Regions from separate parts of the Streptomyces sp. RLA012 genome, predicted to be linked through region 2. Evidence: riboswitches for the same ligand, from Rfam matches in the RefSeq annotation. Region 2 holds a riboswitch; the other holds the start of a gene.
The links. A riboswitch is a leader RNA that binds a small molecule or an ion and turns the genes downstream of it on or off. The one in region 2 is predicted to bind glycine.
Positions count from the first base shown of each region.

Region 1: it holds a riboswitch for glycine, as region 2 does, so the genes downstream of both, gcvP (aminomethyl-transferring glycine dehydrogenase) here and gcvT (glycine cleavage system aminomethyltransferase GcvT) in region 2, are expected to answer to the same signal.

Region 1 is NZ_JBWDPA010000002.1:9,446,674-9,454,287, reverse strand. Features, by position in the region: gene RV986_RS42985 (hypothetical protein) at 69-665, shown strand; gene RV986_RS42980 (DUF5999 family protein) at 1,139-1,345, shown strand; gene gcvP (aminomethyl-transferring glycine dehydrogenase) at 1,479-4,364, opposite strand; glycine riboswitch at 4,545-4,641, opposite strand; gene RV986_RS42970 (PRC-barrel domain-containing protein) at 4,756-5,127, shown strand; partial or broken gene RV986_RS42965 (DNA polymerase IV) at 5,049-6,586, opposite strand; gene RV986_RS42960 (MerR family transcriptional regulator) at 6,631-7,275, opposite strand.
Region 2 is NZ_JBWDPA010000002.1:3,575,581-3,583,194, reverse strand. Features, by position in the region: gene glyA (serine hydroxymethyltransferase) at 1-616, opposite strand, end outside; gene gcvH (glycine cleavage system protein GcvH) at 630-1,007, opposite strand; gene RV986_RS16180 (hypothetical protein) at 1,041-1,211, shown strand; gene gcvT (glycine cleavage system aminomethyltransferase GcvT) at 1,193-2,311, opposite strand; glycine riboswitch at 2,346-2,457, opposite strand; glycine riboswitch at 2,458-2,558, opposite strand; gene RV986_RS16170 (AAA family ATPase) at 2,729-3,409, shown strand; gene RV986_RS16165 (enhanced serine sensitivity protein SseB) at 3,514-4,314, shown strand; gene RV986_RS16160 (enhanced serine sensitivity protein SseB C-terminal domain-containing protein) at 4,507-5,307, shown strand; gene RV986_RS16155 (ABC transporter permease) at 5,753-6,751, shown strand; gene RV986_RS16150 (ABC transporter substrate-binding protein) at 6,809-7,614, shown strand, end outside.

The DNA of each region.
Region 1 (7,614 bases), 5.9 Mb from region 2:
GAGAGCTGACAGCGCCGTCCGCCCCCGCCCTCGCGTCACTGTGCCTGTCGAATGAGAGGCGACCCACCATGCCGCTGCATGTCCCCCCGGCTCCCGCGCCCGCCCTGCGCACCGTCCTCACGGCACTCGGTTCCCCCACCGCCGTCCGCGAGGCCCGTACCCCGTCCCTGCGCATGGCGCAGGGACCCGTCACCCCCGAACTCCCGCTGCCCGTACATGTCCTGGACCGGGTCACGCCGGCGGGCGCGTCGGCGGGCGCCTCGACCACCCGGCTCGCCGGGTGGCGCTTCCTGATCCGTTGCGGCGACCGCTCGGTGGCAGCCGCCGACACCATGCTCACCGCCGACGGCTGGGCCTTCTCGCACTTCTTCGAAGGCCCGTACATCGCGGCCACCGAGCGCGCCCTGCGCCAGGCCGAGAACATGAAGCAGCCGTACCAGCCCCGCCTGCTGTCCGTGCCCGAGCTCTACATGCTCACGCTGTGGCTGCACGGCGACTGCACCGCGGACGGCGCCGACGGACATCCGGCCGCCACCGACCTCCTGGTGCCGCTCGCGCCCGCCCCGCCCGGCATCGCCGCACACCGCCCGCACCGCGTCGCCGAACTCCTGCCGGTCCTCACCCACCGGCTCACCCCCGCCCCGCTGCTCAGCTCGCCCGCATAAGCGCTCGCCCAGGCACACACGCGCCGCTCGTTGCCCCGCCGCCGCTTCGCCGGCAGCGGGGCACGGTGCTGCCACGGTGCGTCCAGCCTCCGAGCGAGCCCCCGTCGAGCCTCTGAGCGAGCCCCCCGTCGAGCCCCCAGAGCCGGCCGCTCGTCGAACCCCGAACCGGGCCGCTCGTTCGGGCCCAGCAGCGCTCGTACGAGGGGAAACGCGCCCCCGGCTCCCCTCGGACTAGCCCCATCCGACCACCGCGAACCCCCCGAAGGGACCGTGCAGTTGGAATGAACCGTCCGCTCGGGTGATGCGTCTCCAACCTGTGAGGAGCGGTGCCGCGAAATCCCTGCGGATTGACGCCCGTAGGGCAACACTGGGTTCCAAACACACACCAACGGGGGGCGGCCATGAGTACTTCGAGCCGCGGGACAGACACCACAGCCATCACTCATCTCTCATCCCAGCGAAAGATCCCATCCATGTGCCAGCACCAGCCACCGTGTCCGACAGTCGAATCAGCCGACCGGGAGTCCGCCCGCCTCGTGGCGCACCACCCGGAGCAGGGATGGAGCCTGCTGTGCAACGGCGTGCTGCTCTTCGAGGACACCGGTGAGCTCCTGCCGGACGGCCAGATCATCGCCCCGCACCGCCCGCTGGGCAGCGAACACGTGATGACGGCCGCCTGAGCCGCACAACCGGGTGGCCGGACCAGCCGCCCAGACACACGAGGGGCCGGCCCGGAGACGTACTCTCCGAACCGGCCCCGACGCATGTCCGAGGGTGATCACTCCCCGTAGCCATCTACGTTCTGAGCGCTGATCAGTCCTCGTAGGCGTCCAGCGGCGGGCAGGAACAGACCAGGTTCCGGTCGCCGTACGCCTGGTCGATGCGCCGCACCGGCGGCCAGTACTTGTCCGCGGCCGAGACCCCGGCCGGGAACACGGCCTCCTCACGGGTGTACGCGTGCTCCCACTCCCCGCCGAGCGCGGCGGCGGTGTGCGGGGAGTTGCGCAGCGGGTTGTCGTCGGCCGCCCAGACACCCGAGCCGACCTTGTCGATCTCCGCACGGATGGCGATCATCGCCTCACAGAACCGGTCGAGTTCGATCAGGTCCTCGGACTCGGTCGGCTCGATCATCAGCGTGCCGGCCACCGGGAAGGACATCGTCGGCGCGTGGAAGCCGTAGTCGATCAGCCGCTTGGCGATGTCGTCGACGCTGACGCCGGTCGCCTTGGTCAGCGGGCGCAGATCGATGATGCACTCGTGCGCGACCAGTCCGCCCGGGCCGGTGTAGAGCACCGGGAAGTGCGGCTCCAGGCGCTTGGCGATGTAGTTGGCGGACAGCACCGCCACCTGCGTGGCCCGCTTGAGGCCCTCGCCGCCCATGAGACGGACGTACGCCCAAGAGATCGGCAGAATGCCCGCAGAGCCCCAGGGAGCGGCCGAGATCGGTCCCACACCGGTCTCGGGACCGGCCGCGGGCTGCAGCGGGTGGTTCGGCAGGTAGGGCGCCAGGTGCTCGCGCACACCGACCGGGCCGACACCGGGACCGCCACCGCCGTGCGGGATGCAGAACGTCTTGTGCAGGTTCAGGTGCGAGACGTCACCACCGAAGTGGCCCGGCTTGGCGAGCCCCACCAGCGCGTTGAGGTTGGCGCCGTCGACGTACACCTGCCCGCCCGCCTCGTGCACCTGCGCACAGATGTCGGCGACGTGCTCCTCGAACACACCGTGCGTCGAGGGGTACGTGATCATCAGCACCGCCAGCTCGTCGCGGTACTGCTCGATCTTGGCCCGCAGGTCCTCGACGTCGATCTCGCCGTCCTCGGCGGTCTTCACGACGACGACCTTCATCCCGGCCATCACGGCGCTCGCGGCGTTCGTGCCGTGCGCGGAGGACGGGATCAGACACACCGTGCGCTGCTCGTCGCCGTTGGCGCGGTGGTAGCCGCGTACGGCGAGCAGCCCGGCCAGCTCGCCCTGGGAGCCCGCGTTCGGCTGGAGTGACACCTTGTCGTACCCGGTGACCTCGGCGAGCCGCTCCTCCAGCTCCTGGATGAGGGTGAGATAGCCCTGCGCCTGCTCGGCGGGCACGAAGGGGTGCAGCTGGCCGAACTCGGGCCAGGTGACCGGCTCCATCTCGGTGGTCGCGTTGAGCTTCATGGTGCAGGAGCCCAGCGGGATCATGCCGCGGTCGAGCGCGTAGTCACGGTCGGACAGCCTGCGCAGGTAGCGCAGCATCGCGGTCTCGGAGCGGTACTGGTGGAAGACCGGGTGCGTGAGGTAGTCGTCGGTGCGCAGCAGCGCCGCGGGCAGCGTTTCCTCGGCGACGGCGTCCAGGGCCTCGATGTCACCGTCGACGCCGAAGGCGGTCCAGACGGCGCCCACCTGCTTGCGGGCGGTGGTCTCGTCGCAGGCGATCGACACATGGTCGGCGTCGACGAGGTGGAGGTTGACACCCTGGTTGCGCGCGCCGGCCACCATCTCGGCGGCCCGGCCCGGCACCCGCACGGTCAGCGTGTCGAAGTAGGCACCGTGCACGACCTCGACCCCGCCCGCCTTCAGGCCCTCGGCGAGGATCGTGGCGTACCGGTGCGTACGCCGCGCGATGGTCCGCAGGCCCTCGGGCCCGTGATAGACGGCGTACATGCCGGCCATCACCGCGAGCAGCACCTGAGCCGTACAGATGTTGCTGGTCGCCTTCTCGCGCCGGATGTGCTGCTCGCGTGTCTGCAGGGCGAGCCGGTACGCCTTGTGTCCGTCGGCGTCCACGGAGACGCCCACCAGCCGGCCGGGCAGGCTGCGCGCGAAGTTCTCACGCACCGCCATGTATCCGGCGTGCGGACCGCCGAAGCCCATCGGCACTCCGAAGCGCTGGGTCGTACCGACGGCGATGTCGGCGCCGAGCTCACCCGGCGAGATGAGCAACGTGAGGGCAAGCAGATCGGCGGCGACGGTGACGACCGCGCCGAGCTCGTGCGCCTGCTCGACGACGGGCTTCAGGTCGCGTACGGCACCGGAGGCGCCCGGGTACTGGATCAGCACGCCGTTGATCTCGCGCCCGGCGATCTCGGCCGGGATGCCCTCGCCCAGGTCGGCGACGACGACCTCGACACCGGTCGGCTCGGCGCGGGTCTCGATGACGGCGATGGTCTGCGGCAGGGCGTCCGCGTCGACCAGGAAGAGGCCCTTCTTGTTCTTACCCATGCGCCGGGACAGCGCCATCGCCTCGGCGGCCGCGGTGCCCTCGTCCAGCAGGGAGGCGCCGGAGGTCGGCAGTCCGGTCAGCTCGGCGACCACGGTCTGGAAGTTGAGCAGCGCTTCGAGCCGCCCCTGGGAGATCTCCGGCTGGTACGGCGTGTACGCGGTGTACCAGGCGGGGTTCTCCATGACGTTGCGCAGGATCACCGGCGGCGTGAACGTGCCGTAGTAGCCGAGGCCGATCATCGAGTCGAGCACCTGGTTGCGGTCCGCGAGGGAGCGCAGCTCGGCCAGTACCTCGGCCTCGGTGCGCGCGCCCGGCAGCTCCAGCGCCTCGGCGTTCTTGATGACGTCCGGCACCGCGGCGGCCGTCAGCTCGTCGAGCGAGCCGTACCCGACCTGCGCGAGCATCTTGGCCCGTGCCTCGGAGTCGGGCCCGATGTGGCGCTGTTCGAAGGGGATTCCCTGTTCGAGCACGGAGAGCGGAGTGCGGTGGGCGGTCATTGCGGAGGCCTCCTGGTCTGACGCGACCTTCGAGGGGCACCCCGGCGCGGGTACCCCGACGGCCTCCCCCTCTGTCATCTCAACCTGAGAGCTTCACCGGCCCGCCCGCTCGCTGCGACCCGGCTTTCACCGTCGGTGAGAGCGAGGGCCATCGACCCTCGCCCTGCTTTCCAGAGTGACCTCGTCCGTGCGGTACGTGAGCCTGAGAGATTCCGGGGAGGATTTGCTCCTTCGGCGCCTCCGATGGTGTCTTGGAGGACTCTCCCGCGCGGGGTCAGCAGCCGCCTGCCAGCCTACCAGCGAGGGCAACGCACGAGCTTTCGAGTGGCCACCTTCCTGAATGTGCTCTTTTGTAGTGCTTACGGATGAGTTGCCAGCGAATGGAGGGACCGTGCAGACCGACATCGATCCGCGCAACCTGATCGGCCGCAAGGCGCTCGACCGAAATGGCGCCAAGATCGGCACGATCGACGAGGTCTATCTCGACGACGCGACCGGCGTCCCGGAGTGGGCGGCCATACGCACCGGCCTGTTCAGCAGGGACGCCTTCGTGCCTCTGGAGCCCAGCGAAATCGTCGAAGGCACGCTGCACGTCCCCTTCGACCGAGCGCTGATCAAGGACGCCCCCGATTTCGGCGTGGGCCGCCATCTCTCCCCCGACCAGGAACTCCAGCTCTACCACCACTACGGCCTGGACGTAGCGCCCCCGCCGCCGCCCGCGGACCGGGACTTCGGCCGTCTGGCGGGCACGGACGAGGGTTGACCCGCCCCGAAAGGGGCGCGGGGAACCGCACGACCAGCCACAAACAACCCGCGGCGCCGAACCGACTTCACCCCTCACGGCGATCGCTGACCACCCCCACCACCAACGGCAACGGCTCCGCCAACTCCAACGCAACGTCATCCGTACGAAACGTCCGCACACGCCCGGGCTCGGAGTAGGGCGTCTCGAACCGCACGGTCACCCGCCCCAGCCCACTCCCCTGCACCCACCCGTGCCCGTACTCGACATGCCGCACGTCATGCCCGGCGGGCCACCGCCGCTCGGCGGGCGGCACCTGCTCGGCGCCCGGTTCCTCCTCGTCCGGATGATCCGGCACCGTCGACTCCTCCACGGCGGCCTCCGCCTCCGCGTGGGCCTCCGCCTGAGCTCTGGCCTGGGCGAACAGATCCTCCTGCGTGTAGTCGGCGAGCCCCGACACGCCGACCCCCAGCAGCCGTACGCCCCCGGTCGTGTCCACCGCCTCCAGAAGCCGGGCGGCGGCCTCCCCCACGACCGCCGGGTCGTCCGTGGGCCCCCGCAGCGTCTCGGACCGGGTCAGCGTCGAGAAGTCGTATCTGCGCACCTTCAGCACGATGGTCCGCCCGGACAACCCGGCATCCCGCAACCGCCGCACACACCGGCCGGCGAGCCGCTGCACCTCCAGGCCGACCCGCACCCGGTCGTGGATGTCCACGTCGTACGTGTCCTCCACCGACACGGACTTCGTCTCCCGCTCGGCGACCACGGGCCGCTCGTCCTGCGCCAGCGCCATCGCGTACAGCGCGTGCCCGTGAGCCTTCCCCAGCAGCCGTACGAGCTCGTCCTCGCCCGCCTCGGCGATCTCGTCGACCGTGGTGATCCCGGCCCGGCGCAGATGGTCCCCGGTCGCGGGCCCCACACCCGGAAGCGTCCGCACCGACATCGGCCCCAGCAGCGCGCGCTCCGTCCCCGGGTCGATCACCACAAGACCGTCGGGCTTGGCCTGCTCCGAGGCGATCTTGGCGAGCATCTTGGAGGCGGCGAGCCCCACCGATCCCGTCAGCCCCGTGACGGCCCGGATGTCCGCGCGCAGCTTCGCCCCCGCCAACCGCGCGGAAGCATCGTCCCAGGCCGCTTCGCCGGCCTCCAGATCGACGAACGCCTCGTCCAGGCTCAGGGGCTCCACCAGCGGCGACAGCGCCCGCAGCAGCCCCATCACCTGCTCGCTGATCTCCCGGTAGAGACCGAAGCGCGGCACGAGATACGCGGCGTTCGGCGCCAGCCGGCGCGCCTGGGCCATGGGCATCGCCGAGTGCACCCCGAAGACACGCGCCTCGTACGAGGCGGTGGCGACGACTCCGCGCGGTCCGAGCCCGCCCACGACGACGGCTTTCCCGCGCAGGCTCGGCTTGGCCGCCTGCTCCGCCGAGGCGAAGAAGGCATCCATGTCGAGATGCAGGATCGTTGGCGCGGTTCTCACATCTCCGATGCTGCCCTACGCCACTGACAATGCCTCTGCGGGCCTCAGACGGCCCGGTTGCGCCGGCGCGCCAACTCGTCCGCCGGATTGTGCCCGAGGAGCGTCTCTCCCGTGTCCACGCGCTCCCCGTGCAGCTGCGAGAGTGCGTTCTCGACGTCCCGCCACACCACGCCCACGGCGATCCCGAAGACGCCCTGCCCGCCCTGCAACAGGGCGTGCACCTCGTCGGGCGAGGAGCACTCGTACACGGTCGCGCCGTCGCTCATCAGCGTCATGCGCTCCAGATCCCGGAAGCCGCGCTCCCTGAGGTGCTGAACCGTGGTGCGGATGTTCTGCAGGGACACTCCCGTGTCGAGGAACCGCTTCACGATCTTCAGAACGACGACGTCCCGGAAGCTGTAGAGCCGCTGCGTCCCCGACCCGTAGGCGGGCCGCACGCTGGGCTCGACCAGACCGGTTCTGGCCCAGTAGTCGAGCTGCCGGTACGTGATACCCGCGGCGGCGCACGCCGTGGGTCCGCGGTAGCCGACCTCCTCGACGACCGCCCCTCCCTCTTCGGGCTCACCAGTCACCGCTGTCGGCCGCTGCGGAACGTGACCGGCCGCGCTGCCGTGAAGCGGGTACGGGCCACCCTCCCCCAGACTGCGTCCGGGGGCACCCCCAGCCGTACCGTCGCCGCTGCTTCTCACGCCGACCTCCGTCCTTGACCTGCCTCCTCGACGGTAGGCAGTCACCAGGGGCGCGTCAACGATCGCCACACTCGGCACGCCGAGTGATAATCACCCTAGGAGTGGTTTCCCGTGTCCCACCGCGGGGAAAGGCTAGCCGAATGCTCTCGGAGCGAGCCGCAGCGCGCCACACCGGCCCGGGGCAATTGCCGCTCGAAACCCCTCCGCTCCGAGGGTCTCTCACGGGGCGGTGCCACGCCTTCGACGACCCCGGATCCTCAATGGTCCTCGGTCCTCGAAGAACCCCGGAGTCCGATCGCCCACCCGGTGGACGACCGGTCCCGTCACGGGCCGACCGGC
Region 2 (7,614 bases):
CGAAGTGCGCCATGTCGACCATCAGGTAGGCGCCGACCTCGTCCGCGATCCGGCGGAACGCGGCGAAGTCCAGCTGACGCGGGTACGCCGACCAGCCCGCCACGATCAGCTTCGGCCGGGACTCCTTGGCGAGGCGCTCGACCTCGTTCATGTCGACCTGACCGGTCTCGTCGCTCACGTGGTACGCGACCACGTTGTAGAGCTTGCCCGAGAAGTTGATCTTCATGCCGTGGGTCAGGTGCCCGCCGTGCGCGAGGTTCAGACCCATGATCGTGTCGCCGGGCTGCAGCAGCGCGAACATCGCCGCCGCGTTGGCCTGGGCGCCCGAGTGGGGCTGCACGTTCGCGTGCTCGGCGCCGAAGAGCGCCTTGACGCGGTCGATGGCGATCTGCTCGACCACGTCGACGTGCTCGCAGCCGCCGTAGTAGCGGCGGCCGGGGTAGCCCTCGGCGTACTTGTTGGTCAGGACCGAGCCCTGGGCCTCCATGACCGCGACCGGAGCGAAGTTCTCCGAGGCGATCATCTCCAGGGTGGACTGCTGGCGGTGCAGCTCGGCGTCGACGGCGGCGGCGACGTCCGGGTCCAGCTCGTGCAGGGGTGTGTTCAGAAGCGACATCGGTCGGAAGTCCTTAGGAGCCGGAGAACTCGGTGTACTCGTCCGCGGAGAGCAGGTCGGCCGGCTCGTCCGTGACGCGTACCTTGAACAGCCAGCCGCCCTCGAAGGGGGCGGAGTTCACCAGCGACGGGTCGTCCACGACGTCCTGGTTGGTCTCCACGACCTCACCGGTGACCGGTGCGTACAGGTCGCTGACGGACTTGGTCGACTCCAGTTCGCCGCAGGAATCGCCCGCGGTCACCGTGGCACCGACCTCCGGAAGCTGGGCGTAGACGACATCGCCGAGCGCGTTGGCCGCGAACTCGGTGATGCCGACCGTCGAGACGCCGTCCTCGGCGACCGACAGCCACTCGTGCTCCTTGCTGTAGCGCAGCTGCTGGGGGTTGCTCATGGCCTGAATTCTCCTGTACGCGGGGGAGTGCTGATGAACGGGATGAAGGAGATGAACGGGATGAAGGAGGTGGAGGAGATGAAGGAGGTGGAGGAGATGGACGGGTGGTCCTGGGATACGAGACGTCACCCGGGGCGTGGCGTCACGTGGGCGCGCTGGACCGCCGAGCTCTTTCGGGCCCGGAGCTACTTCTCGCGCTTGTAGAACGGCAGCGCCACGACCTCGTACGGCTCGTGGCTGCCCCGGATGTCCACGCCGACCCCGCTCGTGCCCGGTGCGGCGTGCGCGGCGTCGACGTACGCCATCGCGATCGGCCTGCCCAGCGTGGGGGAGGGCGCGCCGGAGGTGACCTCGCCGATCACCTCGCCGCCGGCGACGACGGCGTACCCGGCACGCGGTACCCGACGGCCCTCGGCGATCAGGCCGACCAGCACCCGCGGCGGGTTCTCCTGGGCTCGGGAGGCGGCCTCCTGGAGAGCGGCACGCCCCACGAAGTCCCCTTCCTTGGCGAACTTCACGACCCGCCCGAGCCCCGCGTCGAAGGGGGTGAGCGTGGTGCTCAGCTCGTGCCCGTACAGCGGCATGCCCGCCTCCAGGCGCAGCGTGTCGCGGCAGGACAGACCGCAGGGGACGAGACCGACGGGCGCGCCCGCCTCGGTCAGCGCCTGCCACAGCTTCTCGGCGTCGGACGGGGCCACGAACAGTTCGAAGCCGTCCTCGCCGGTGTAGCCCGTGCGGGCGATCAGCGCCGGGACGCCCGCGACGGTGCCCGGCAGACCCGCGTAGTACTTCAGCCCGTCCAGGTCGGCGTCGGTCAGGGACTTGAGGATGCCGGGGGACTCGGGGCCCTGGACGGCGATCAGCGCGTACGCGTCGCGGTCGTCGCGCACGAGGGCGTCGAAACCGGCGGCGCGCTCGGTCAGCGCGTCCAGCACCACCTGGGCGTTGGAGGCGTTGGCGACGACCATGTACTCGGTTTCGGCCAGCCGGTAGACGATCAGGTCGTCGAGGATGCCGCCGTCCTTCCGGCAGATCATGGTGTAGCGGGCACGGCCGACGCCGACGGAGGCGATGTCGCCGACGAGCGCGTGGTTCAGGAGCGCGGCCGCCCGCGGGCCGGTGACGGTGATCTCGCCCATGTGCGAGAGGTCGAAGAGACCGGCCTTCGTGCGGACGGCGAGGTGCTCGTCACGCTCGGAGCCGTACCGCAGGGGCATGTCCCAGCCCGCGAAGTCGGTCATCGTCGCGCCGAGCGAGCGATGCAGGGCATCGAGCGCGGTGAGACGGGGTGCGTTACTGCTCATCGGTGGGGCTCCCAAGGCATGACGGCGAGGTCGTTCCTCCCCATCTGTCATCGGAACCTGAGAGGTTCATCACGACCCCGCGAACGGTGGTCCTGACTTGCACCTTGGGTGGAGCCGCCGGACGGCGGCCCGCTTTTCAGATGTGCCTCGCCCGCGCGGTAACGGGGCCTGAGAGATTCAAGGGAGGGACTTGCTCCTTCGGCGTCCGGGTACCCGTGGGTCCCCGGAACTCTCCCGCGCGGATTCAAGCGGCCGGTATGCAGTTTGGCGGGCACATCATCGCACGCGCCGTCCGATCACGGCAGTCCGCATCTGTAACCGGCCTGTGGCAGTCCGCGTACGGAAATGAGAGACACCGCGCATTACCTTCTCTTTACACTCGACGGGGATGAGACTCCACACCCCAAGGGGAGGACGATCACGGTGAACAGGACCACGGCGTACGCGACGACCTCGGGCGTCGCGCTGCCCGAACAGCCCGGCGCCCCGGCCCGGGCCCGGGAAGCGTGCGGACCGCTCCCGGCGGCCTTCGTCCGCGACCTCAGGCAGCGCGCGGGACGCAGCCCGCACGGTCTGTACTTCGGGGCCGCGGACGTCGTCGTGGTCACCGGGCTGCCCGGCAGCGGAAAGTCGACCCTGATGCGCCGGGCCGTCACGGGCGCCCGCATCGACTCCCAGGACACCCGCGACCGCTGGGACGGCCGGCTCTCCCGCCGGCTGCCGTACGCGGTCTACCGCCCCTTCGTCCGCCTCGCGCACTACGTGGGCCTGCGCGGAGCGCTGCGCTCCGGCGCCGGCGTCGTCGTGCACGACTGCGGTACGCAGGCCTGGGTGCGCCGCTGGCTGGCCCGCGAGGCCCGCCGCCGGGGCGGCACCCTGCAGCTGCTGCTGCTCGACGTCACGCCGGGCACGGCGCTGGAGGGCCAGCGCGAGCGCGGCCGGGGCGTCTCGCGGTACGCGTTCGCGCGCCACCGGGGCGCGGTCGCCCGGCTGCTGCGCTCCGTCGAGCGGGGCGATCTGCCGGAGGGCTGCGGCTCGGCGGTGCTCCTGGACCGGGACGCGGCGGACGTACTGCGCCGGATCGACTTCGGCGACTGAGGAGTCGAGGAGTCAAGGAGTCCTGGAAGTCCTACGAGCCCACTAATCTTTCCAGCCAGAACACCAGAACAGTGGTTCACAGCAGGCGGTAGACAGGTAGACAGATGGACTTCCCCGAATTCCAGGCTTTCCCGGACTCCCCGGCACCGGCGCACCCGCACGCCCACCCGCACGGCGGCTGGCCGGGCAACGAACTGGAAGAGGTGCTCTCCGCGTCCCTCGGAGTGCCCTCGGCCGGCGGCCGCATCGTCGAGGTTCTCAGCCGCAGCTTCGTCTGGGTGCCGCTGCCCAACGGCGGCGGACCGCACGCGGACTCCCTCGACCTGCCCACGCTGGAGATCGAGGGCCAGGCGTATGTGCCGGTCTTCAGCTCCGAGGAGCAGTTCCGCCAGGTCGTCGGCGGCCACCTGTCGTACACGATCGCGCCCGCCGTCGAGTTCGCCCGCGGCCTGCCCCCGCAGCTCGGCATCGCGATCAACCCGGACGGCGTGGTCGGTGTGCCGCTGCCGCCACCCGCGGTCGCCGAGCTGTGCCGGGCCGGGCGCACCCCGCTGGACGGGATCGCGAGCGGCGGCCGGGTGCGGCTCTTCGAGCCCGACTGGCAGGACGACCCGGTGGACTTCCTGGCCGCGGCCTCGGCCGAGTTCGCGGCGGCCGGTGTGGTGCTGACCGCGCGCCGCTGCCTGGCCAGCGTCGAGGGCGGCGAGGCGCTGATGTTCATCGGGGTCGAACTGTCCGGATGGGAGGGCGACGCCCGTACGCTCCCGCTGGACGCGCTCGGCCGGGCGCTCGGCCGGGTGCCGGTGGAGCGGCCCGTGAACATGGTGTTCCTCGATGTCGCACAGGATCCGGTGGGGGACTGGATGCGGGCGAATGTGCGCCCGTTCTACCAGCAGGGGTACTGACGCGGCACAGACCTCCCGCGCCGTGCGTCAAGTCGCTGTCAGGTTCGCCGCTTAAGCTGGTTTCATGGCTCGGTCGGGGTTCGGTCGAGGTGTTGTCGAAGTGTCGACTCACGTTCGTCACGAGCGCCGTCGGCGTATTGCGTGATTTCGTCGTGATTTCGTCATGATTTCTTCGCGAAGGGGCGGTTGAGGGTGAGCGCGTCGGGCACGGCCGCGGCCGGGCAGGTCGAGCACATGCTGCGCCAGGTGACGCCCGGGCGTTACGACGCCTACGAGGCGCTCCTTCGCGCGCTCGCGACCCCGTCGTCCGGCCAGGTCTGGATGCTGCTCTGGCACGGCCAGGCCGGCTCGCCGGACGCGCAGTACGGGAACATGGAGGTGGACGGCTTCGGCTACGCGCCGTGCGTCACCTCCGCCCAGGAACTCTCGGCCAGCGGCTGGAACCGGTCGTACGAGGTCGTCGACGGTCTGGATGTGGCCCGCACCCTCTACCCCGACCACTTCGGACTCTGGCTGAATCCGCATGCCCCCGGCGGCGGGGTCGGCATCCCGTGGCTGGATCTGCGCAGAATCGCCGCGGGCCTGGAACGCCAGCCCGCGGGTCCGGTGCGGCTCTCCGAACCGGGCATCGAGATCCCGCAGTTCTACGCCCTGCTCACGCAGAACGCGCACCGCACGCCCGCCGTGCGCTCGCTGCGCCGCGCGTGGGTGCAGCCCGCGCTCGGGGCGCCCTATCTGGCCATCGGTCTCGATGTCTACGACACCTCGCCGCCCGCCGTGGACTCGGTACGGGCGATGATGCAGCAGTCGATCGGCGCGGTGCCGGACGGGCTGCCCGTGTCGACCGTCGCGATGTCCGACGAGTACGACCCGGTGGCGATGTGGCTGCGCGCCAACGCCCGGCCGTTCTACGACCGGGAGGCGCACGCGGCCGCTCCGGCGCAGGCGCCGATGGCGGGTGGCTACGGGTACCCGCAGCCTCGCTCATACTGAAGACATACTCGTTCGGCCTCCTCGTTCTTCACGTGCCCGACCGTGCTGACCTGCGCGCAAGGAAGCGTAAGGGTCAGATGTCCGCTTGTGGGGTGACAAGCGGCGAAAGGGGGCCCTGTGGCCCTTTCAACCCCAACTGTCCACTGTCCGACCCCCGTTACCCACTGTTCGGATAACGGAATCCTCCTGACAGCATCACGGTTACGCATACTTTCTCCGTCAGCTCTGGCACGTGATCGTGGAGTCGCTGAAGACTCCCGTGTCAGACGTGGGGTCATCGATCCTGTGAGCGAGACAGTCGTAGCTCAAGTCATAGATCAAGTCGTAGTTCAAGAGCGCAGCGGCGCCGCATCATCTGCGGCGACTGCGCACGTTGTAGGCGAGGCAAGCCGTGGACCGCGGCATGCAGAGGCCGGTGACCACCGGCGAGAAGGGTCAGGGCACTGTGACCGCACCGATCGAGACCACCGGGGCGGCTGCCGAGGCGCAGCCGGAGGCAGTCCTCGCCGGGGCCAAACAGAGCCAGATCCAAGGTCGTTCCCTCGGACAGATCGCCTGGCTCCGTTTCAAGCGGGACAAGGTGGCCGTGGCGGGCGGAATCGTCGTCATTCTGCTGATTCTGATGGCGGTGCTGGCGAAGCCCATCGAGGCGATCTTCGGTCTGGACCCCAACGAGTTCCACCAGGACCTCATCGACCCCGCCCTGCTGTCCCCCAAGGGGAGCTGGGGCGGCATCAGCTGGGACCACCCGCTGGGCGTCGACCCGCAGTTCGGGCGTGACGTCATGACCCGCATCATCGAGGGCTCCTGGGTCTCCCTGCTGGTCGCCGGTGGCGCCACGCTGCTGTCCGTCGTGCTCGGCGTAGTGTTCGGGGTGGTCGCGGGCTTCTACGGCGGCTGGATCGACACGATCATCAGCCGCGCGATGGACACCTTCCTGGCCTTCCCGCTGCTGCTCTTCGCGATCTCGATCTCCGCCTCGCTGCAGGACGGAGCGTTCGGACTGACCGGACTTCCGCTGCGGATCGCCGTACTCATCTTCGTGATCGGATTCTTCAACTGGCCGTACATGGCACGCATCGTGCGTGCGCAGACGCTCAGTCTGCGTGAGCGCGAGTTCGTGGAGGCCGCCCGCAGCCTGGGTGCTCGCGGGCCGTTCATCCTCTTCCGGGAGCTGCTGCCCAACCTCGTCGCGCCGATCCTGGTCTACGCGACGCTGCTGATCCCGACGAACATCCTCTTCGAGGCGGGCCTGAGCTACCTCGGCGTGGGCATCGCCCCGCCCCAGGCCTCCTGGGGCGGCATGCTCTCCAGCGCCGCCGGCCTCTACGAGACCGATCCGATGTACATGATCGTGCCGGGCCTGGCCATTTTCATCACGGTCCTGGCATTCAACCTGCTGGGCGACGGGCTGCGTGACGCACTCGATCCCCGCAGCAAGTAACGCGCGGCAACAGGCAGTTCGTCCGCCGCAACCATCAATCGAGGGGGCTTTCCTCAGGTGAAGACCAAGAAAGTGACAGCTGCAGTCGCCACTGTGGTGGCGCTGACGCTGGGGGCGTCTGCGTGCAGCAGCTCCGACGACGGAGACGGCGGGGGCGGTAGCAAGGGGGGAGCCTCCGCCAAGGCTGACGCCGCACTCACTTCGATCGTGAACCCGAGCACGAAGAAGGGCGGCACCGTCTCCTACGAGATGTCGGACGTGCCGGACTCGCTCGACCCGGGCAACACGTACTACGGCTGGGTGCAGAACTTCTCCCGCCTCTACGCGCGTTCGCTCACCACCTTCAAGCCCGCAGCGGGCAACGCCGGCCTGGAAGTCGTTCCGGACCTGGCCGAGGGCCTCGGCGTGCCCAGCGACGGCGCCAAGACCTGGACGTACAAGCTGCGCAAGGGTCTGAAGTACGACGACGGCACCCCGATCACCTCGAAGGACGTCAAGTACGCCGTCGAGCGCTCCAACTTCGCCCCCGAGGCGCTGTCCAACGGTCCGACGTACTTCAAGGCGCACCTCGTCGGCGGCGACAAGTACACGGGTCCCTACAAGGACAAGTCCAAGGACGGTCTCAAGTCCATCGAGACCCCGGACGACCAGACGATCGTCTTCAAGCTGAAGGACGCCTTCGCGGACTTCGACTACCTGGCGACGTTCAACCAGACGGCGCCGGTGCCGCAGGCGAAGGACACGGGCGCCTCGTACGTCCAGAAGATCGTGTCCTCGGGCCCGTACAAGTTCGAGTCGTACGAGGAGGGCAAGAGCGCCACCCTCGTCCGCAACACCAACTGGGACCCGGCGACGGACCCGAT